One region of the Candidatus Contubernalis alkaliaceticus genome, then DNA from elsewhere that is predicted to be linked to it. Evidence: riboswitches for the same ligand, from Rfam matches in the RefSeq annotation. Region 1 holds a riboswitch; each other region holds the start of a gene.
What was found. A riboswitch is a leader RNA that binds a small molecule or an ion and turns the genes downstream of it on or off. The one in region 1 is predicted to bind cobalamin.

Region 1 (7,607 bases):
GTTCCTCTACTATTTTCAGCCCCAGATTTCTGGCGGTCTCACAGTCCGTATCCCTACCATTTAACACCCCCAAAGAAATGTGATGACCCAGATAATAGAAAAGTTTGGTCAGAGGATTGGCACTGCCCCCGCCCCCTATTATATGAATCTTTTTTGGAGGCACATTATTATCTGCACTGCTGCGTTTTGGGAGCAGCGAAATATAAGGGGTGCCATTTATAGGATGCTCACTTATAATAACTTTGGTGCCGTATACTTCCTGAATATTTTCTACAGTCATAACATTGGAAGGCGTCCCAATGTTAAATATTTTCCCTGCCTTTAAAAGTATAAGATAATCACAGTACTGAGAAGCCAGATTCAAATCATGCAGGACAGCAATAACCGTCATGTTTTTCTTCCGGTTCAGCTCCCTCATTAAATCAAAAATTTCCGTCTGATAGGAAATATCCAAAAAAGCTGTAGGCTCATCCAGTAAAATAATCTGGGGTTCCTGGGCCAGGGCCCGGGCCATAATTACCCTCTGACGCTCCCCACCACTGAGCTCCGTAATAGAACGATCCTTTAAGGACCAGCTGTTAGTAACCTCCATTGCTTCCCGCACAATTTTTTCGTCCTTTGGGCCCTCCTTTTCAAACCTACTTAAGTGAGGAACCCTCCCCATCATCACGATTTCAAAAGCCGAAAAATCAAACCCTACAGAAGTGTCCTGAGGAACTACCGCCATGGACCGGGCAACTCTCTGCCGGGACATTTTTGAAATATCTTCATCCTCCAATAATACGGCTCCCTCCACCGGTTTTAACAAAGCATTGACATTTTTAATCAAGGTTGACTTTCCCGAACCATTTGGCCCGATAATTCCAACAAAATCACCCTTTTTTATCTCCGTATTAATACCTTCTAGAACCGGGGAGGACTGGTAGGAAAAAGTTAAATTATGCACTTTTAAATTTACAGACATGTGTCTTCCTCCTACTAAAAGCGAAATTCTTTCCGCTTACTTCTAAGTAAATAAATGAAGAACGGAGCTCCTAAGAAAGCAGTTATAATTCCCACAGGCATTTCAATAGGCGCCATCATGGTTCTGGCCAGGGAATCCACCCAAATTAAATAGATGCCTCCCACCAATGCTGATGTAGGTATTAATATTCGATGATCAGGGCCAACAATCATCCTGACCGCATGGGGAATAATCAGCCCCACGAATCCAATCATTCCGCTGACGGAAACCACCGCACCGGTAATTAAAGAAGCGGCTACCAAAATTATTTTTTTAACTCGGTCCACCTCAATCCCTAAATTTGAGGCTGCCTCTTCCCCCAGCAAAATTACATTCAAGTCCCGGGACCAATAAAATATTACTGAAGATCCAATAATCACGTAGGGTAGTACCATAATCACATGGGACCAGGTCTTCATGCTTAATCCCCCCACCAGCCAAAAGTAAATCCCCCGAATCTGTTCCCCTGAGGAGAGCATCAGCAGTGATATTACCGCCGAAAGAAAGGAACTGACCACTACACCGGCCAGAAGCAGGGTCACCACAGGTATGCTGTTCCCCACCCGGGAAAGGTTGTATACAAAAAATAAAGCCACTAAAGCTCCTAAAAAAGCAAAAAAAGGTATCCCGCCAAAAAAACTCAATCCATAACTGTTTTGTATGAACATGGCCAGAGTAGCCCCCAGGGCTGCACCGCTGGAAACTCCAATGGTGTAAGGGTCAGCCAGGGGGTTGCGAAGCAACCCCTGAAATGCTGCCCCAGCAATAGAAAGAGAGGCTCCAACGATAAATCCCAGTACCACCCGAGGAAGCCTCATATTAAATATAATAGTTTCCCAGGTTGAAGGCCAGTCCTCCTGAATAAATTGACCGAAGTATGTGATTTTATTTATGACCATCCTGACTACATTCATAAAGGATATTTCCGCTACCCCAATAGTAGTAGTCACCACAATTGAAAAGACGGCCAAGATTACCAGAAAGACAATTATTAAGGGACGAAAGTTCAAGGTGTTAGCACCCTTTCTTCTGTTATCTGTTGGGATGTATTATATCTAAAATATGCTTAAGTCCTAAAGCAACCCTTGGGCCAGGCCTGGAGACCAGGTCACCATCTGCGTCATAAACTTGTTCATTTTGCACGGCTTTTAAATCCTGCCAATTATCCCGAGCCATAACTATTTCCTTCATGGGATGAGTGCAAATGATCACATCTGGATCATCCTCAAATATTTTTTCTTCACTCAAGACCGGCCAGCCTGCACCTACATCTGCAGCTATGTTGATGCCCCCAGCTGTTTCAATTAAATTATTTAGATATGTATCACTGCCTACAGAGTAGAGGGATTCCGTATCCAACATAACAAATACTTTAGGCTTAGCATCATTTTCCAGATTTGAAGTAAATTCTTTTATCTCATCAATGTCGGCAGAAATTTCTGCAATCAAATCTTCTGCCTTATCAGATGTGTTGGTAATTTTGCCCACCAGTTCAAAGGAATGCAGCACCTCATCTAAGGTCTTAGAATCTAAATCTATAACAGCATATCCCTGTTCTCTTAAAGTATCTACGGCTTCATCATAATGTTCAAAGGTAAAAATAATATCAGGGTCTAAGGAGACTACCTTTTCTACATTAACTATGAAATCCCCCACCTTTTCTTTCCCTTTAGCCTCCTCGGGATAATAACAGAATTCTGTTACACCGATGACCTTATCACCTAACCCCAAGGCAAAAAGAGTTTCCGTTGCACTGGGCCGGAGAGAAACAATGGTTTCGGGTTCCTTTTCTATCACAACTTCATTGCCGGCCATATCTATTATAGTTATAGGGAATGTTAGGGCCTCTTGGTTTTCCTTCTCCTCAGTGACAATATCCTTATCATCGGTAACAGGATCTTCACCTTCAGCTGCACAACCAAAACAGCTGCCTAAAACAAAAATCCCCAGAATAACGACAAATGCAGTTTTAAACCATAATTTATTAAACAAAACAGTAAACCCCCTTAAATTTTATATTCAATTAATTATTAAACACCTAAACCCTTCCATAAAACAAAAAAACTCAGCCTTCAGCGCCGAGAAATAAAAGAATCTTATTTACGCACCTCCTTTTCCCTCGAAAGCAAACAGTACGTTCCATAATCAGGCAGGTTTCCTGGCTTCCTTTCACCGCTCCTTACCCCTTCCCCAAACACAAGAGAGTGGTTATGGTAAGTCGCTCCGGGTTACAGTGGCGGGACCGCTCGAGCATTGAACTCGATTCCCTTTTATCCGTTATAGGCACCTGATTATTTTATTATTTAGTTTTAAACAACTGAATTTATTATATCAGTCAGTTTCCAATACAACAACCCCTAAAACAAAAAAATATATCAAACACTTTACTTGCCACTTAGTAGTTTAGTTGTTAATCCCGCCCATTATTCTTTACCCTAAAATCCCCAATTCTCTCTTTAAAAGTCTGATTTCTTCCAAAGTCAAGTGACGATATTGCCCGGTTTTTAAGCCCTCTAAAGTAAGAAAAGAAAGCTGTATCCTTTCTAACCTGGTTACCGGATTGCCCACCAACTCAAACATTCTTCGGACCTGCCTCTTTCTCCCTTCATGTATTATAATCTCTACCCAAGCCCACCTTCTGGAAGATTCCACCTTAATAATTCTAACTCTGGCAGGTGAAGTCTTACCCTCTGTTAATAGAACACCTTTCTCAAGACTTTTTATCTTTTCTGGAGAAGGTATCCCCACAGTTTTTACCAGATATTTCTTATCTATCTTGTATTTGGGATGAGTAATCCGATAAGCTAACTGGCCGTCATTTGTTAACAGAAGCAGTCCTTCAGTATCCAAATCCAACCGGCCTACAGGATAAAGCCTTTCTTTGATTCCTGGAATTAAATCCATGACGGTAGGCCGATTATGAGGGTCATTTACCGAAGTAATATACCCCTTAGGCTTATTCAATAAGAGGTAAACCTTTTTCTCCTTATAAAGAACAGGGGTGTCATCAACCTTAACAACATCCACTTCAGGGTTAATTTTTATCCCTAAAGTTGTGATCACCCTATTATTTACCTTCACCTGCCCTTTCTTTATCAACTCTTCACTGGCTCTTCGGGAAGCGACTCCCGCCAGGGCCAGGTATTTTTGCAGCCTCAATCTTTCTCCCTCCGTTACATCCTCAATTAGTATGTTGAAATTCAATTCCAGCATCATATCTAAACCTATTTATATATTTTACCACGAAATTTAGTATAAATCCTTTAAATCTTTAAGGTAGCGTTAGGTAAGATCACCCCCCAAAAACTTTATTGCATATTAATACAGCCGCTAAAAAGCCGGCCATGTCTGCCAAGAGTCCCACCGTCAATGAATGTCTGATTTTTTTTATGCCTACGCTGCCAAAATAAACTGTTAATACAAAAAAGGTTGTGTCGGTGCTGCCCATCATGGTAGAAGCAATCCTTCCCACTAAAGAATCGGGGCCTTTATTCTGCAAAATTTCTGTAGTAATAGCCAGGGCACTGCTGCCGGAGACAGGCCTCATAATAGCCAGGGGAAGAATATCAGATGGAATACTTAAAAGATTAAAAAGTGGCATTAAAAAATGGGTGATAACATCCATGGCACCGGACTCTCGCAAGAGAGTAATAGCCACCAGCATTGCAATCAAAAAGGGAATCAGTTTTACTGCGGTATCAAACCCCTCCTTAGCTCCCTCTACAAAAACGTCAAAAACTTTAACCCCCTTAATATTGGCATATACCAGGGTTATCAATATAATTGCCGGGATCGTCCATACAGATATGATACTTATCATTTTTCCCAACATCTAAGACATTCCACCTTTCTTTCTTTCAAGAAAGCGATAACCCCGGTCAAATAATATGGCAACGGTAGTGGAGGTAGCTGTGGCAATCAGAGTAGTGCCGATAATTTCCGTAGGATTCATAGAACCTGTGGCAGAACGCAGGGCAATCACTGTAGCCGGAACCAGGGTTAAGCTGGAGGTATTGATGGCCAAAAAAGTGCACATATCTAAGGAAGCCGTATCTTTTTTAGGGTTCAGCTGCTGCATTTTTTCCATCGCTTTCAATCCAAAGGGAGTAGCCGCATTACCCATACCCAAAAGGTTAGCACTCATATTCATTAAAATTGCGCTCATAGCCGGATGGTTTTTGGGAATTCCCGGAAACAAGAAGGCTGCCACAGGCCTCAAGATTTTAATAATCACATTGATTAGACCGGATTCCTCAATAATTCGCATTATCCCCAGCCAAAATGCCATTATACTGATTAACCCAATGCATATGCTTACAGCCTGCTCCGCTGCAGAAAAAATTACTTCAGGTACGATGCTTATTCTTCCAAAAAAACCGGCAGTTACAATACCTATAAGCATTAAATAAAACCACAGGCGGTTGATCAATCAAAACACTCCAATCTAAATAGCATGAACCAGCCATTTTTTAAATGAATTAAAAAGAGTAATGAAGACATTTTTTTTATTAATGGATTCACCCGCTAACAAATTGACACTCTTAAGCTCTTCCCCCTGAAGGATCACTGTTATTTCACCTAAAACCTGCCCTTCTTTGATAGGGGCTTTTAAAGCAGATTTATCTACCAGTACCCTGTATTCAACCAGCTCTTCCTCTTCTTCTTCCAAAGGGAGGGTAAAACTGGCAGCGGTCACCAACCTTACTTTATCCTGATCCCCCCCCTCTACCTCCACGGTTTTAATAAACTGCTGATATTCCATCAGTTCACTGGGAGACCAGTTTTCAAACCCATAGTCCAGCAGATTTTTGGTATCCTCCCAGATATTATTGGAATTGAGAACTACTGCAACCAGCTGCCATTTATCCCGGGTGGCTGAGCCCACAAAACATGGACCGGCAGGAGTGGTCCATCCGGTTTTCACACCGTCTGCCCCGGGATACAATTCCAAAAGCTTATTTTGATTTCTTAAATAACGGTCCCATTCATGACCGGGCCAGGTTATCTTTTTCTCCTTGGTGATAAGAATTTCTTTAAATTTTGGTATTTCTAAAGCTCTGCAAGTAATCAACCCCAAATCGTAAGCTGTAGTAAAATGTTCCTCATCATCAAGACCATGGGGATTTTTAAACTGTGTATTGTAAGCTCCAAGCTCCTGAGCTCTTTCGGTCATCATTACCGAAAAATCTTCCACAGAGCCTGCCAGGTGCTCTGCAATGGCCACAGCAGCATCGTTTCCTGACCTGAGCATCAAGCCATACACCAGTTCCTCCAGGGTTTTTACCTCTTTTTCCTCCAGCCATATGGAGGAACCCTCAGTCTCCGCCGCTCTCTTACTTACCACCACCCGACTGTTTAAATCACCTTTTTCCAGAGCTAAAAGCGCAGTCATGACCTTGGTTGTACTGGCCATGGGAAGCCTTTCCCCCTCATTTTTAGCAAAAAGAACCCTGCCGGAAGATTGATCTAACAAAACAGCAGATTGTGCCGTTACTTGATCATTGGTCAAGGCCTGCGCAGGACAAACCGAAAGGTTTATACAGATAATTAAAAAAAATATTATAATCCCTTTCTTTTTAAACAAACAGCTACCTCCTTATTCTTTTTGGGTAATACTTATTCAAGCAGCCCATATTTTATGAAGAATGTTGTACAATAAAAAAAAGCCCTTTATTAGATAAAAGGCCGGCATTTTAAATCCTATAAAACCTATTATATTCACTACATGATAATTTTAGATTTTATAATTTTGATTCTGGTTATCTTTATGAATTACGTTCTGCAGCTGGCTCATAAGCTGAGGAGCCATATCTATCAATCGGTCTAAAAGAACATTGTTATCCACTGGAAGCAGACGGATCTGCCCCTGTCCAACTACTAAAAATGCTACCGGTTGTACCGTTACCCCTCCGCCGCTGCCCCCACCAAAGGGAAGCTTATTTTTATTTCCATTTCCTCCCCCAGAATCATTTTGTTCAGTATTTTCAAATTCACTGCCTCCGGCAGCAAAACCAAATGAAACCCTGGAAATGGGTATTATTACATTCCCATCGGGAGTCTCAACGGGATCTCCCACAATAGTATTTACCTCAACCATATCCTTTAAACTTTCCATGGCTGTCTTCATCAAACCCTGGATTGGATGATCTTCCAATTAAATGCACCTCCCCTTACTTTTTGGTATACAATCTTTATTCCTGCTTTCAACAGCCTGTAAGGATAAAATCTAAATGAACTTTTTATTTCTACCAAAAGATGAGCGTTTTTAAAATCAGGTCTTACTTCTATCTCCGGATCCCGGTCTTCAAATATAAAAAACCATTTTATTACAGCCAATATATTGCCCTTTATGCCCCAAATTATACCGGATAAGACTCCGGTCTGTGCAGCATCAGGCAGGCCAAAGGCAGTAGTCCAATAAAATTTATCACATATAACTATATTTCTCATCTCCCTCAACAAAAATATTAAATCTGTAAGGGCTTTTAAAGAAAATGCCTGAGCTTTTGTTTTTTTATTGTTTTTTTGACTGCCCTTTGGCCGTCTTAAAGAAGGTAAATTAAACTTTACCAATCCCCAAAACAATATAAGTTTTATCCTTATT
Region 2 (7,607 bases), 700 kb from region 1:
AATCTGGATAAACTCATGGTCATTCTCCTCTCATTCAATAGTTTCTACAATATTTTTAAGGCTGAAAGCTTTATTTCTTTGGTTTTCTGTCAATTCCCTGTTCACAGGCCACACAAGGATCCATATAACACATCATGGCATCGAAATTATCCAGACAGGGGGGCGATAAATTCAAACAGGCATTGCACACACCGCTTTCCTCCTGAGGTCCCTGACACCTGGCCTGACAGGCGGGGCAGATATACATACATGCTCCGCAATAACGACAGTCATCAGATTTCTTATTATAGGGAGTACCTACCAGCCGGTTTCCTCCCCGGTGAACAAATCCTATGGCATTGGCCTGCATCTGTTCATCACACATACGGACACAAAGGCCGCAGAGGATACAATCCTCATGCTTCTGATGAAAACGAACCGACGTTACATGATATTTTGAGGCCAAGTCCTGAATTACTTTTGAGGAGGGACAGGTGGCCAGATATAGTTCGATCAAAAGCCTGATGCTTTTTAGCACCCGTTTAGTCCCCGTTCTTACAATTAATCCTTCCCGGGCCCGATACGTACAGGAAGAGACCAACCGGGAACGCTCAGGTGGACCGATTTCAACTAGACATAATCTACAGGCCCCATAGGGACTTAATCCTTCGTTATAACATAGGGTTGGGATCTCTATCCCATAAAACCTGGCTGCCTCCAGCAGAGTTGTTCCTTTTTCTACCGATACATCTATTCCATTCAAACTCATATTAATCATGGTGGACACCTCTTATATTTTAATGACGGCATCAAATTTGCAAACTTCTCTGCAGATGCCGCATTTTGTACATTGGTCTTCCAGGATTACGTGAGGTTCTTTTTTCTCCCCCTGTATTGCTTCCACCGGACAGTTTTTCAAACACCTTCCGCATCCGGTACAAAGTTCTGAATCAATACTGAAACTAATCAGATCCCGGCATACCCCTGCAGGGCATTTCTTCTCCACAATATGTGCCAGATACTCCTCTTCAAAATAGCGAATGGTAGATAAAATGGGGTTACCACAAGTCTGTCCCAACCCACACATGGATGTGTCCTTCACCACCTGAGCCAATTCTTTCAGCAGCTCCAACTGTTCCAAAGAACTCTTCCCCCGGGTAATATCATCAATCATTTCCTGCATTCGGGTAATTCCCTCTCGGCATGAAAAACAGCTGCCACAAGACTCATCCTTGGTAAAACTTAAAAAATACTTCGCCACATCCACCATACAGGTATCTTCATCCATAACAATAAGACCGCCGGAGCCCATCATAGAACCGGCCTCCGACAATTTTTCATAATCCACCGGCAGGTCTAATAGATTCTCAGGTATGCAGCCTCCCGAAGGCCCCCCGGTTTGTACGGCTTTTAGCTTCTTCCCATTGGGGACTCCGCCGCCGATATCAAAAACCAGCTCTCTTAAACTCATCCCCATGGGCACTTCCGCCAGACCGGTATTGTTTACTTTACCCGTCAAAGAAAAAATCATAGTTCCTTTACTTTTTTCCGTGCCAATGGAAGCAAACCACTCCGCACCCTTTTCCATAATAATGGGCACCGTAGCCCAGGTTTTTACGTTATTGAGCACAGTAGGTTTGTCCCATAACCCTTTTTCCGTAGCATGGGTATGCTTATCCCGGGGTTCCCCCACCTTTCCTTCAATAGAAGCAATGGAAGCACTGGATTCACCACAAACAAAAGCGCCTCCCCCCCGGTTTATCTTAACGTTAAAATTGAAATCCATTCCCATAATACCTTCACCTAACAGACCATATTCTTTAGCCTGTTCAATAGCCTGTCCAAAATTTTCTATGGCCAGGGGATATTCCCTGCGGACATAGATATAACCCTGGTTAGCTCCCACGGCATAGGCCCCGATAATCATACCCTCTAGAACAGAATGAGGATTTCCCTCCAGAATACTTCTATCCTGAAAACAACCGGGGTCACCTTCGTCCGCATTGCAGATCAAATATTTGGGATCTCCCGGAGCATTAAAACAGGACTGCCATTTTACCCCCGTGGGAAATCCCCCGCCTCCCCGCCCTCTCAGGTTGGAGGTCTTGATTTCCGAAATAACCTGCTTTGGAGTCATGTTTTCCAGCACTTTTTTCAGAGCGCTGTATCCCCCTAAAGCCATATAGTCTTCAATCTCCGTCGGCACCAGCTTTCCATTGTTAGCCATCAAAAGACGGTATTGTTTTTTATAAAAAGGCACGTCATGTTCTTTAATAATCTGTTTTCCCGAAACAGGCTCCACATATGAAAGACGTTCAATTATTTCATCCTTAATAATAGTCTTTTCAATAATTTCTTCAACATCTTCTTCCTGAACCCTACAGTAAAGAATATCACCCGGTGTTATAACTACCAGGGGACCCTGCTCACAAAAACCATGGCAACCGGTTAATTTTGTATCCAACTGGAAGTCTAATCCCTTTTGTTTCAAAAGAGACTTAAAAGAGGATAACACTTCCAAAGCTCCGGAAGCCATACATCCTGTTCCACAGCAGACAGATACACAGGGCTTTCCTGACACCCTGTTCTCCTTTATGGATTCTCTCAATATTTCTAAATCCCATGGACTAGTTATCTTCTTTTTCATGATATCCCCCCATAAGCTTACCAATCTTATTTAGGGTCAGCTTCCCATGATATTTGCCGTCCATTACTACCAGAGGACCCAAGGCACAGGCACCTACACAGTTCACCGTCTCCAGGGAAAACTCTCCATCCTCAGAAGTCTTTCCTGGGCTTACCTTAAATCCCTGGCATACCTTCTCCAAGATTCGAGGAGCACCTCTCACGTGACAGGCGGTCCCCATACACACCTGAACCTCATGTTTCCCTTTGGGAACTAAACTAAAACATTTGTAGAAGGTAGCGAGACTGTAAAGCTGGCTCATAGATACTGCCAACTTCTTTGAAACCCGGTGCAGAGCTTCTTCCGGCAGATAACGGTATTCATCGTTGATGTCCTGCAAAATAGAAATGTAAGGTACGTCTTCTTCACTACTGTACTTATCAATCATCTGGTCAATCTTTGTTAAGTCTACCTTCATTTAGCTGCGGTAACTTGTTTTAGAGTTTGTCCGAAAACCCAAAACACTTACCTTTCTCCCTCCTTTTCTCCTTTGTAAAAGTTTTGCTGAAAGCCCCATTGCTTGAGCAAAAACCCATTACAAGGCGGAAAAGCCTATAAAAAAACAGAGGATAAAGGCTTTTGCGTCTTTGCAAGAAGCAAGTTATTACTCCGCTCATCTTTTAAAATAATTTTTACATGATGCAAAAAGGTTTCAAGCATACTCCTAAATTATAAACTGCCATAAAACTAACTGTCAAGAAAATTGCTTTCACATTATGAAATGTGTGCATTTTTTCACAATGCAACCGCCTCTTTCATTATACAAAAACGCATGACAGCGGAAGGGACAAGGGGCCCGTCCCCCTTGTCCCTCTTTGTCCCTCCCTTCATTCCTCCTTTTACTCCGTCTTACCTGTTACCCCTGCCTCTGAGAAAGTGGCCATTTCATTTAATATTTTTAAAGAGCCATCAATAATGTTCATAGCCAGAGCTGCCCCTGTTCCTTCACCCAATCGCATATTCATATGAAGCATTGGTTTTAACCCCAGATAGTCCAGCATCGCCTTATGACCCGGTTCTTCTGAAAGGTGGGAGGCAATAAGATAATCTTTAACTTCATTTTTTAACGCCGCAGCAATTACGGCGGCCGCCCCAGAGATAAATCCGTCAATTACCACAGGAATCCGGTTGGCTCCACATGCCAGGATTACCCCCACCAGGCCGGCGATTTCATACCCGCCAACTTTAGATAAAACATCAATAGGGTCATCAATATCAGGCTTGTTTACCTCTACAGCGCGTTTTATGGCATTTATCTTAATCTTCAGCCTTTCATCATCCACTCCAGTCCCCCGACCCACTACATCTTCTACTTCTTTTTTAGAGTACAATGAAATTATGGCTGTGCTGGGGGTGGTATTTCCAATACCCATTTCTCCAATTCCTATCAAAGCGGTCCCTTTTGCAAAACAATCTTCTGTCACTTCAATTCCATTTTCTATGGCTTTCACCGCCTGCTCCCTGCTCATAGCCGGACCTTTGCACATGTTATCCGTTCCATAGGCTACCTTTTTCTTAATTAAAACTTTCATATCCGGCAGGTCACTGGCCACTCCGATATCTACAATAATTAATTCTGCTCCCACGTGACGGGACAACACATTCATGGCCGCACCACCAGAAATAAAATTCATAACCATCTGAGGAGTGACTTCACTGGGATAAGCGCTTACCCCTTCTTCCACAATCCCATGATCCCCAGCCATGATTATGCTGGTTTTTTTTGGCAGCCCCGGTTTTACTACTTTGGTAATCCCGGCAATTTTTTTAGCAATACATTCCATTACCCCCAGGCTTCCCGGGGGTTTGGTCAGGTCATCCAATCTACCTTGAGTTTTCTCCATTACCTCTCCATCAATTGGTGAAATTTTTTTAAGAATTTCCTCAAATCTCTGCATCTTATTTTTCCTCCTTTTTTTAAATAAATAAAAAACCCCAGCCAAATAAAAACTAGGCCGAGGATTTTACCATTATCCTTCAGCAGTCTTCCTCTCCACGGGGAAAACTAACTCTAATACAGGCAGGTCTCCTGGCTCCCTTTCATCATCCTCCATCCCTTCCCATTCTATAATTCCTTGAACAGTGGGTTTATTACAGAGGACTCCCCGGTTACAGTGGCGGGACCGCCCGGGATTTTAACCCGGTTCCCTATTCTCCATAACGGCACCTGTTTTAGTTTTACTATTCTATTATTTATTAAGATTATATAAATCAATTACAGTGTTGTCAATAAGTGAACCAGATATAATTACTGGTTTTTTATGGCTTTTTATGGCTATATAATTTTTTGTTTATTTTTCTAAGTTAAGTCAAAACTATAATTAGAATGAATCTAATGGAGGTGAAAAAGATGCAATTAGTTGCAATTGTTTCCGAAGAAGTACGATTAGCAGCTCTATATGACAGATTAAAAACAGAGGGATTTAATGATTCAGATATTCATATATCTGAGCTGGATGACCGAGATAATTTTCGTGAATTGGATCAAAATATTGATTACCAGCAGTTTGATGACAACAGCTTTATGATGGGTTTTAAAGTTCCGGACAATAAGGTAGACAGAATAAAAGACCTTTTTGAAAAGGAGGGAGTCAGGGAAGTCTATCTTCACTAGACCTCCAACCAGAACTAAAAACAGGAAAGTTACAATAAAAAGCTTCATCTGCAGCAGCGGATGAAGCTTTTGAAGTTAGAAAATTTTGTTATTTTAAACAAAGAATATTTGTGTGTTTAAATATTACTCAACCTTGATTGCTTCCTCAGGGCACTCATCTTCACAGGTGCCACAATCTGTACACTCATCATTATTTACAACCGCGATGTCATCCTCAATAGTAATACATTCTGCCGGACACTCATCAACACAGCTTCCACAACCAGTACACTTTGCCTTATCAACTAACGCTGCCATTATATCCCTCCTTCTATTATTTAATAATTATTTTAGTGCGCAAGCACTATAAAAATCCCTATTCGACAACGAATTAAATAATTCCTTCAAGAATAAAAAAGTAATTTTTGAAATCACTGTTATGTCTTCTCAACTTCTCAAAATACTTCTTCATAGCCGTGCTTTAATCCTTCTTTTCATTAGTTCTTAATGTAAAACTACAGGGGAGAAGCTCAACTATAGATTTAACGGTAAAACCTGATGATCCCCCCATGATTACCTGAATATCTGCCCCAAACTCCGCCAGAACCTGTCGGCACTCCCCACAAGGAGTAGCACTATGCGACCCGGCATGTATAGCTATGGCTATAAATTTCCGGCTTCCCTGAGAAACGGCTTTATATACACAAACCCTCTCCGCGCACATGGTAGAGCCATAAGCAGCATTTTCTACATTACAGCCGGTAAATATTAAATTGTCTTTTGTAAGCAGAGCAGCCCCTACTTTAAATTTTGAGTAGGGAGCATAGGCAAATTCCCTGGCTGCTTCCGCTTTTTTTAATAAATCTTTATAATCCAATATTCTTTTCTCTCCTAATGCTTAATCGGAATATGCGGGTAAAGTAAGGTTATCCACCTTTTCAATATCCATACGGAGTCCATAACGTATCTCTAATTGACTTTTTATTAGAGTCATACCGCCTACCAGGATCTCCGGATTACCCACAGCTTTTATAACCACAGGGTTTACAGGTATACTCTCATCATTCACTCTGATAATTGAGCCAACACACCGAATATGAGAGGTAGCTATAATGCGCTGGTCCCCTACAGCCACACCTTGAGCATCAGAGTTAAATAGTTCATGTACCAAATTCCTAATATCAGTATCGTGGACGATTTCTTCTGAAGTTTGGCCATTTTCTTTATCATATAACCGGATAATAATACCTGCTCCCGTCATCTCCGCAAGCCCTGCCGCCACCCTGGTCTCATAAAGTATATTTCTGAGTGAATTCAATTCATTAGTCAGCACATTAACTTGATCCAGAGGGTTATGGGTAGCCACCGGTTTGCCCTGGCCGTTTTCCACTTCTATTTCAATAATCTGCCGGGGGGAAAAATCACTTTGAAAAGCCGTTTTGTTAATTTCCTCTAAAGTTTTTTCTTCAATTACACCTTCCGGCTCCACAATTATGCCTGTTTCGAAATCATAGGTAATGGTAACATTTAAGTTGGATTTTATCTCCCTGATTTTTGAATCCTTATTTATCAATGACAGGATTAACTCCTGTTGATAACTCTCATACTCTCTAGAAATAGTTTCCTGAACAGTCCGGGCGTTTGATAAGATTATCTTATATAATTCTTCGTTCCCTGTTGCCAACTCTATATCATAATAAAACCGAGATAAAGTTTCCATCACCCTGGGCCGTTGATCAACCTCCAGCTTTTCTGCCTGCCGGCGGTTGTACTGAACAATTTCCTCAGCCAATAATTTCTTGCTGCTTAGATTATCAGAAATTTCCGACTGTACAGGTCGCAAGAAATTTATCCCTATAGTTAGTAGAAATGTGTTTAATATCAAAAGAAAAATAGCAAAAAGTAAGAGCTTATTCTCCTTTACATGAACGGTTAAAGTTTTCATCCAGGCATTGAATCCCCCTAGCAAAATAATCTTAGTAAAACAAAATAGAAAAATTATAAGTTTGAAGACTCATTCTTAAGTTCGACATTTCTGGCAAGAACCCTACTAAAAAAGAATTTTAAATAATAAGGTTTCTTAAAGGTTGTTTTCAGGGCTAAAAACTCCACCGGAAATAATCAGCTTGAGTCCTTCTTCCACAGACATTTTCAAAAGGGTTACCTCCTGGCTGGGAACTAAGACCAGCATCCCTGAGGTAGGGTTAGGAGAAGTGGGGATAAACACATTTAAAGTTTTAGAATGAGTACTATCTTGAACTTCCCCCCGGCTCTCACCGGTCAAAAAACCTAAAACATAAATACCTTTCCGAGGATACTCTATCATAACCACCTCTTTAAAGGCAGTTT
Region 3 (7,607 bases), 680 kb from region 1:
CTGCCTTCAAAAAAGCATTCAAGGACCGGTAAACACTTACAAAATTAAAATCAATCTCCAATAATTGATTGGAAATTTCCTGCTGTGACAGCGGTTGTTTTGTTTTCAAAAGAAGCTTAATTAGAGCTATTCTTCCAGGGGTACACTTAAACCCATTTTTTTGTAACATAGAACGAGCAGTATCTGAGTTCATCAAATTCACCTTCAGTCAAATTATACAGCACCTAAATTATATCACAAAATAGTCTACGTAAAAGATACTTATTCCTATTCTGTGGGAAAAGGATAAATATACTCCCATTGTGGTTTCTCCACCTCCTCCACACTCACCAGCTCAACTATGGGTAGAGTATCTCCCATAAATTCATCTTTTTTTAAAATCCCTTTTACTTTAACCCAGGTATCTTGTTCCAGGTGTAAATCTTCTTCATCGCGAACCAAAAGGCCAATCACCTGCATATCTGCTGCACAGCATACCATGGCAAGGCGAGCCACCACAAATTCATTTTTTGTATGTGTATCATCTCTATATACAAATCCTACCAATTCTATTTCTTTATCCACATATTTTTCTATTTCATAGTATATTACAAAAAGCCAGCTGTAATAATTTGTATCATCTAAAACAATACTATCCTCTGTCTGGATTTCTTCCCACTCCTTTATATCTAACTCTATATCTTGGACAACATGCTGATCATCTTCGAAATACTCATCATAGTCATCCTCTTGTACCTGCCGATTCTCAGACCTGCCAACATTTATTTCTCTGCCGGGAAGATCAGATGACTGAATGGAAACCGGCGAAAAAGCTGCCAATGTAATTAAGGGAAGAAAAAAAAGTGCAAAGGTGGTAAAGCTTGTTTTCTTCCTGGGTATTCTAAAGATTTCGCCAAAGGTTACCACTGCAACAATAAACATAACCACCATGCCCAGCTTCACATAAATAACCATTTTAGGATTTATATAAAGATAAATCTGGCCTGAATTTATCGATGTAAGTAAAAAAATAAAAAACCCCAGGAGAACAACAATTTTAAGCAGTGCTTCAATATTTATAATACGTTTTTTAAAAAAATTCATTTTTCATTATCCTCCCATAATTAAACTAAAAGTTAAAAGGACACAAAAGGAAATAATTATTATAATCACCACCAAACGTATGACAAAGGCTTTTCTAAAACCGCTTAATAGCATCATAAGGTTTTTAATATCCAGCATAGCTCCAAAAACCATAAAACCTAGAACAGAAGACAGGTTAAATGTATTGGCAAAATTCATGGCAATAAAAGCATCGGAAGTTGAACATATTGAAAGAACAAAGGCAAAAGACATCATAGTCAACAGAGACCCCAAATTAGTCCCGCTGAAGAGTAAAACGGTCTCTCTGGACACATTGGTTTGAAGAAAAGTTGAAAAAGCTGCTCCAATTATTAAATACTTCCCCACATCAAAAAATTCGGTGCCAGCGTGGGAAATGACTCCCTTAATTTTATTCAGCAGGCTGCTTTCTTTATCTCCATATTGACTGCAGTAAGCGCACTGGCAGTACCCCATACCGGGATCTTCCAAGAGCAATTTTTTCCGATATGGAAACAGTAAAAACACACTACCTACAGCTAAAGCGATAGTTATCCCTAAGATTATCCTCCATAGTGCCACCTGCGGCTGCAGTGGAAAGGCATAAAATGTTGACGCAATTACTACGGGATCCACAATGGGAGAAGCCAACAAAAAGGTAACTGCTGCTGCCAGAGGGATCCCTTTCTGGACCAACCTCCGCATTACCGGAATAATAGCACAATCACAAACGGGAAAGAATACTCCAGCAATCACTGCTGCTCCCATGGCCAGATAAATTCTCTGAGAAAAAATTCTGTGAATCAAAGATTCTGGAATAAAAATTTGAATAAGTGCAGAAATTAATACCCCTGCCAACAAAAAAGGAAAAGCTTGCACCAAAATACTGACAAATATAGTATTAAACGCCTGTAACTGTCTCAGCAGCCCTTGGTCCATCCCCGAATTAGCTGCCCAAATAGAAATAAATGATAGAAGAAAGGGAATATAAAGAATGAAAAAAGCAGCCAGATGGTCCACGGTAAAACGAAAACCAAATTCCTCAGACTTAAAATAATCTAATTCAGAAAAATCACCTGTATCTTCCCATGAGGGAACTAAATATAACTCTGCATTACGATTTAATTTTTCTACTTGTTTTTTAATCCGGGAGTACTCTTTTTTGTTTTCTCCTGCCAAATGTGTAAACACAATATAGCCGCTTTTAGCCAGGGGTTCCAAGAAAATATTCCCCAGGTTAAGAGCATAACTTTCAAAGGTAGAGGCATTAACTACATTAACAATCCCATGAATATAAATATTTTTCCGCAGCGGTTTTTTTTCCAGCTGCTGCAGCAAAGGCTCCAGCAGTAACATCCCATTATATTCTATTATTATCCTGGAGGGTTTATTTTTTTCCAGTAATTCATATAAGTCTTTATCATTGGGCCCCTCTTCCCCCACTGCCAAATTTTCAGTTATCAGTCCTGCCTGTTCTTTAGAACTCTCCCATATGGTACCCTCACCCACTTCATATTGGATAAGCAGCACCCGCTCCCCCTGAGAAAGGCAGTGGTGAATCATCCGGTTTATTAAAGTAGTTTTTCCTGAACCTAAAAACCCTGTAATGATATCTACCGGTATAGACATTTTTTTTACCTTTCTACTTGAAATAACTGCTTTAATTTTTCTTTTTGCAGAGACTTTCCAATTACTGCAATACGCCCGGTATAAGTGGAGGAGGTATCCTGCATCCCTTTTTCTCCCGGAACAAAATCAAACAAAACCCAAGAGCCTCCGTTAACAGGAAGGATCCCTTTAGCCCTTAAAATCGTGCCAAACTCCCGGCTGGTATCCAGGGCATCCAATATTTCCATCAATTTTGATTTTTCGAAAATAACCGGGGTCTCCACCCCCCACACATCAAATACCTCATCGGCAGTATGTTTTACCCTGGAGCCCGACGGTTTTTTAAAATCCTCAATAGTTCCCCCCAAAATGCCAAAAACCCTGTCCAGGTCAGCAGCACTTAATATGTTTTCTTCCTGCAGTGGTTCTGCTGCAGCAGTTATGTCTCCTGCAGTAATCTGCTCCCATGGTGTAGTGACGATTCCAGCGCTGTTGTTTATAGTTTTTATGCTGTCTACTACAACTTTCAAATCCTTTGAGTTTACCTGCCCGGTTCTGCTCAAAACCACCATGCGGGCATTGCCAATTTGGTCTCGGTAGAACTCACCAAAATTTTGTAAATACATTTTATACTTCAATACATCTACCACAGCAATGAGCAAATTTACTTCCAATTGGTATTTTAATTCTAACTTTTTTACCGCGCTGATAACTTCCGACAGCTTGGCCACTCCAGAAGGTTCAATAACTATCCGTTGAGGGCTGTAATCCTTTATAATTTTCTCCATAGAATCCACGAAATCTCCCACCAAAGTACAACAAATACAGCCAGACATAATTTCTTTTACATAATAGGAACCCTGTTGAAGAACGGGACCATCGATACTTACTTCCCCATACTCGTTCTCAACTATAGCTAGTTTTTCCTGATAGAACTCCTCTTTTAAAAACTTTTTAATTAATGTAGTTTTTCCAGAACCCAAGAATCCAGAAATAATGTCTACTTTCAATATCTTCCTCCTGTAATCATATAATTCTTATACGAGAATTATACTGTTTGCATGAACTTTTTTCAAACGATAAATTCAAAAAAAGCCAGGGGCTTTTATAGTTCCTCTGGCTCTCTTATTTTAATTATAACTTTATAATTGCTTACGTGCATCCTCTTTCTTTTTTACCCGATTATTGAAAAAAACAGCAACAGCCACAAATCCCAGTAACACTAAAGCTATTGTTACAGCCCTGGGGAGTAACTCACCATGGGAATCACCGGTTTTCCATTCTGCCCTGTGTCCTAAACCGTCATCAGCTACCACCAGGACATCTCCCCGGTCTAAAGGATACTGAAAATGTCCGTTTTCATCCAGGCTTCCCTTAGCAATTTCAATGCCTATGTCATCATACACAACAACTTCGGCTCTTCTGGCGATTCGTCCCCCGTCATATATAACCTTAACTATACCTTCCTCCACCTGCTCCACAATCATTCGATGGGCGTATACCGGCGCAGAGAGAAGAAAAACCATTAATGTAGTTAAAAGAAAGGAAATCAAAAACCTCTTAAAACCTTTGTGCATTAACAAATACCACCCCTTTATCTCCCGGTGCTGTCCCTAGATTGATGAATTGTTTGTAACAGATACTCCAGGGATCTTAAGCATACTAGGCCTGGAATTATATAAAAACTTAACAGCATAACCTGTAATCAAACCCTCTACCAAGATTAAAGGCAGATGACCGGCAATTAAAAGGTTTACCACAGAGAAAAACCCATCGGCAAATCTCTGGTCACTTAACAATAAAAATGAAATCAACAGCACCAGCGTACCTGCAATGGCCACCCCTCCTGACAGGGCTCCCCCCAAAAAAACAGAACGTTTTTGAATACTTTGAAACATTTTATGAACCACCAGTGCCGGCAAAGCCAGCATAAGAGTATTGGCACCCAGAGTAGAAAGGCCCCCGTGCTGGAATAATATAGCTTGGAGCAGCAGGCCCACAAAGAATGCCAGTGGAGCCCGCCTTCCTAAAATTATACCCAAAAGCCCTCCCAGTACAGGATGGATAGTTGAAGGCCCTACAGGAATGCTTATCAAAGAAAGAGCAAAAAAACCTCCGGTCATCAAACTTATCATAGGGATCTCTTCCTCCTGGACCCCTTTAAGAGAATAAGCTACCAGAACTCCTGCGCCCGCAAATGCTGCTGCTGCTACCGGCAAGCTTAAAACACCATCGGCTAAATGCACTTCATTACCTCCTCTTAAAACGTATAGACATCACTGCCACTTATAAAACAGAAGCATTAATGTAATGTGGAAATTGCAAAAGACATTAAAACTGTTACCTTATCTCATCAATTTCTTATCTAACACCTAGTGGTCGTCTTCATACTCAACCGGGTTTTTAGCCGTAAGCTCATTTCCGCTGCTGTCTAACACTTTCAAGTCAAACTCAGAGGGAAAATGCTCAAGAAACACTACATACTCCCCTGCTTCCGTTATCTCAAAGGTAATAGTTGTTTGATCGGGGTTTAAAACCAAGGTATAACCATAGTCCGGCAGAGCTATAAAATCACCTCCGGGCTGAATCTCTGTTATATCCTCTTCTTCCAAAATATGATGAGCATGATGAGCAATATCCTCCATATCTCCTTCATTCAATACAAAAGCTATATCGCAAGAGGGATCACCGCTTTCCATAAATTCCAGGTTATAAACGCCCAATTCAAAAGTAAATTCACCACTCCATTCAAATGGTAAATCCCCATGGTCATGACCATGATCGTCCCCACAGCCGGCAAAAGCCAATAAACTAATTAGGATGACAAACAATATACAGTATTTTTTCATTTTTTAAAAAATCCCCTCTTTCTTTTTTAAATAAATAATAATTATTGCCTATAATACCATCATCATAGTGCTGTAAATTATTAAATAAAGAACCACCTCCTAAAAAATTCCATCTTTCACCATAATAAAAAAACCTTTATACCCGTAATGGGTATAAAGGTCTTAACATCAATAAAAATAAAAACTACCCCCATACACCGTGGGTACTTTAATAAAGAGAAAACAAGCAGGTCTCCTGACTTAGGTTCATCACACTTTTACGCCTTCCCGGCAGAGGTTAAAAGATTACCTCTACTGCCAGTGGCTGTATGTGTAAAAGGCTCACCATCACAGTGACGGGATCGTGCTGGACTCTCACCAGCTTCCCTTTTAATTCCGCAAAAACTCGTTTCCTTATATATTCAATTATTAATTAATATATTAAACTTACACTTACTTCCTTCATAACACTGCTAAAAAATCTTACTTCTATAATACAATAAATTATGTGTAATTGCAAGTGAATTGCATTATTTAAATTTTCTATCTACTCAAAAATTTTAAACATTTTAGTATACATTTTCAAATGTCCCCTGAGATTATAATATAAAATAATCTTTTTTATATTACCTTTTTCATGTTTTACATCAGTATCAATTGAGCTTTAGATTTCCCTTTTAAGATTTTAAAGTTGGACTAAAAATTTTAAACCTTTTGGATATAAAACTTAATTACATCTACCGCTTCTTCTGCATTCCGGGGTTTGAATCCAGTGCCTTTAAAAATCTCCGCCAGCATGGGAACTTCCAAAAATGCCTGAAGCATCAATTCCCGATCTGTTAACAATTCCACTTCTCCCGCAGCCAACACTTTGCCCTCTTTCATAATAATCACCTGATCAGCCCAGGTAAAAGCCAGGTTAACATCATGGGTGCTGAGAATCAAGGTGGCTCCTTTTGAATTTAAATCGTTTAAGATTTCCACCATTTGACCGGTAGAATAAGGATCCAGGCCGGAAAAAGGCTCATCACAAACCATCATTTCCGGTTCCATGGCCAACAGTCCCGCTATGGCCACTTTCTTTTTTTGACCCAGGCTTAAATTATAAGGGGGTTTGTCCTTTAAAACTTCAATGTTTACTCTCTTCATGGCACTTAAGGTTCTAGATAAAACCTCTTCTTCTGAAAGCTTTAAATTCCTTGGCCCGAAAGCAATATCATTAAATACGGTGGTGGAAAAAAGCTGATTATCGGGATTATCAAAAAGAAGTCCCACCATTTGTCTAATCTTAGATATATTCTCCTTTTTTAGGGGATAACCCATTACTGTAATCTGTCCCTGTTGGGGCAAAAATATCCCGTTTAAGTGGTAAATTAAAGTGGTCTTCCCGCTTCCATTAGAACCCAGTATCGCTGTTTTTTTGTTTTTTTCTATTTTCAAATGGATCTCTTTCAAGGCTTCAGTACCATCGTCATAATTATAGGTAAGGCCTGTTATATCCACAGCATTCATTTAATTACACCACCTGTTCTATAACGATTAAAAATACAACTACAAACACTGTAACTATAGTTTTTATCATATCCATGGAGGTAATAGGGGAAGGACTGCTTACGGGCATTTTCCCCTGAAAACAACGGGAGGACATGGCTCTATAAACATGTTCAGAGCGGTCCACAGATTTTATAAAAAGCCCCCCCGAAAGTTCTCCATAAACTTTTAAAGCATTGATATGAATACCACCAGAAAAAAGCCGGGAGGCCAGTGCCCTTTGAATACTCTTAATCTCCTGCATAAATAAAAATGTGTAACGATAAGCCAAAAACAAAACAGTGATGATTATATAAGGCACTTTTAAATGATATAAGCCTTCCAAAAACTCTTCTATGGGCTGGGTCACCAGCATAACAATCATAGCAGTCATGGAGGCTAAGGCTTTCAGAGATAGTAACGCCGCAAAATAGTAACGGTCCATTGCAGGGGGAAGCCCTCCCCCCAAAATAATGGGCACAGACATTAGTGCTAAAAAAGGCACCAATAGTAAGAGTTTTTTCATCAGGAAAGAAAAAGATAATCCCATAAGTAGTGCAG

Region 2: linked by a shared signal. The riboswitch ahead of cobT (nicotinate-nucleotide--dimethylbenzimidazole phosphoribosyltransferase) and the one ahead of HUE98_RS10575 (ABC transporter substrate-binding protein) in region 1 are both predicted to bind cobalamin.
Region 3: linked by a shared signal. The riboswitch ahead of HUE98_RS14025 (hypothetical protein) and the one ahead of HUE98_RS10575 (ABC transporter substrate-binding protein) in region 1 are both predicted to bind cobalamin.

What each region holds. Positions count from the first base shown of each region.
Region 1 is NZ_CP054699.1:2,117,610-2,125,216, forward strand. It holds gene HUE98_RS10565 (heme ABC transporter ATP-binding protein) at 1-964, opposite strand, end outside; gene HUE98_RS10570 (FecCD family ABC transporter permease) at 979-2,013, opposite strand; gene HUE98_RS10575 (ABC transporter substrate-binding protein) at 2,036-2,995, opposite strand; cobalamin riboswitch at 3,135-3,309, opposite strand; gene HUE98_RS10580 (pseudouridine synthase) at 3,434-4,162, opposite strand; gene HUE98_RS10585 (spore maturation protein) at 4,296-4,835, opposite strand; gene HUE98_RS10590 (nucleoside recognition domain-containing protein) at 4,836-5,432, opposite strand; gene HUE98_RS10595 (D-alanyl-D-alanine carboxypeptidase family protein) at 5,448-6,587, opposite strand; gene ytfJ (GerW family sporulation protein) at 6,738-7,157, opposite strand; gene HUE98_RS10605 (DUF2953 domain-containing protein) at 7,130-7,607, opposite strand, start outside.
Region 2 is NZ_CP054699.1:2,812,822-2,820,428, forward strand. It holds gene HUE98_RS14050 (FMN-binding glutamate synthase family protein) at 1-17, opposite strand, end outside; gene HUE98_RS14055 (2Fe-2S iron-sulfur cluster-binding protein) at 71-757, opposite strand; gene HUE98_RS14060 (NADH-ubiquinone oxidoreductase-F iron-sulfur binding region domain-containing protein) at 770-2,626, opposite strand; gene HUE98_RS14065 (NADH-quinone oxidoreductase subunit NuoE family protein) at 2,607-3,083, opposite strand; gene cobT (nicotinate-nucleotide--dimethylbenzimidazole phosphoribosyltransferase) at 3,505-4,563, opposite strand; cobalamin riboswitch at 4,668-4,851, opposite strand; gene HUE98_RS14075 (hypothetical protein) at 5,016-5,279, shown strand; gene HUE98_RS14080 (indolepyruvate ferredoxin oxidoreductase subunit alpha) at 5,403-5,576, opposite strand; gene HUE98_RS14085 (cytidine deaminase) at 5,740-6,135, opposite strand; gene HUE98_RS14090 (DUF881 domain-containing protein) at 6,157-7,203, opposite strand; gene HUE98_RS14095 (DUF502 domain-containing protein) at 7,339-7,607, opposite strand, start outside.
Region 3 is NZ_CP054699.1:2,800,187-2,807,793, forward strand. It holds gene HUE98_RS13995 (Fur family transcriptional regulator) at 1-193, opposite strand, end outside; gene HUE98_RS14000 (TIGR03943 family putative permease subunit) at 268-1,083, opposite strand; gene HUE98_RS14005 (permease) at 1,090-2,709, opposite strand; gene HUE98_RS14010 (CobW family GTP-binding protein) at 2,715-3,698, opposite strand; gene HUE98_RS14015 (hypothetical protein) at 3,831-4,265, opposite strand; gene HUE98_RS14020 (CbiM family transporter) at 4,302-4,934, opposite strand; gene HUE98_RS14025 (hypothetical protein) at 5,061-5,537, opposite strand; cobalamin riboswitch at 5,746-5,941, opposite strand; gene HUE98_RS14030 (ATP-binding cassette domain-containing protein) at 6,222-7,028, opposite strand; gene HUE98_RS14035 (energy-coupling factor transporter transmembrane component T family protein) at 7,033-7,607, opposite strand, start outside.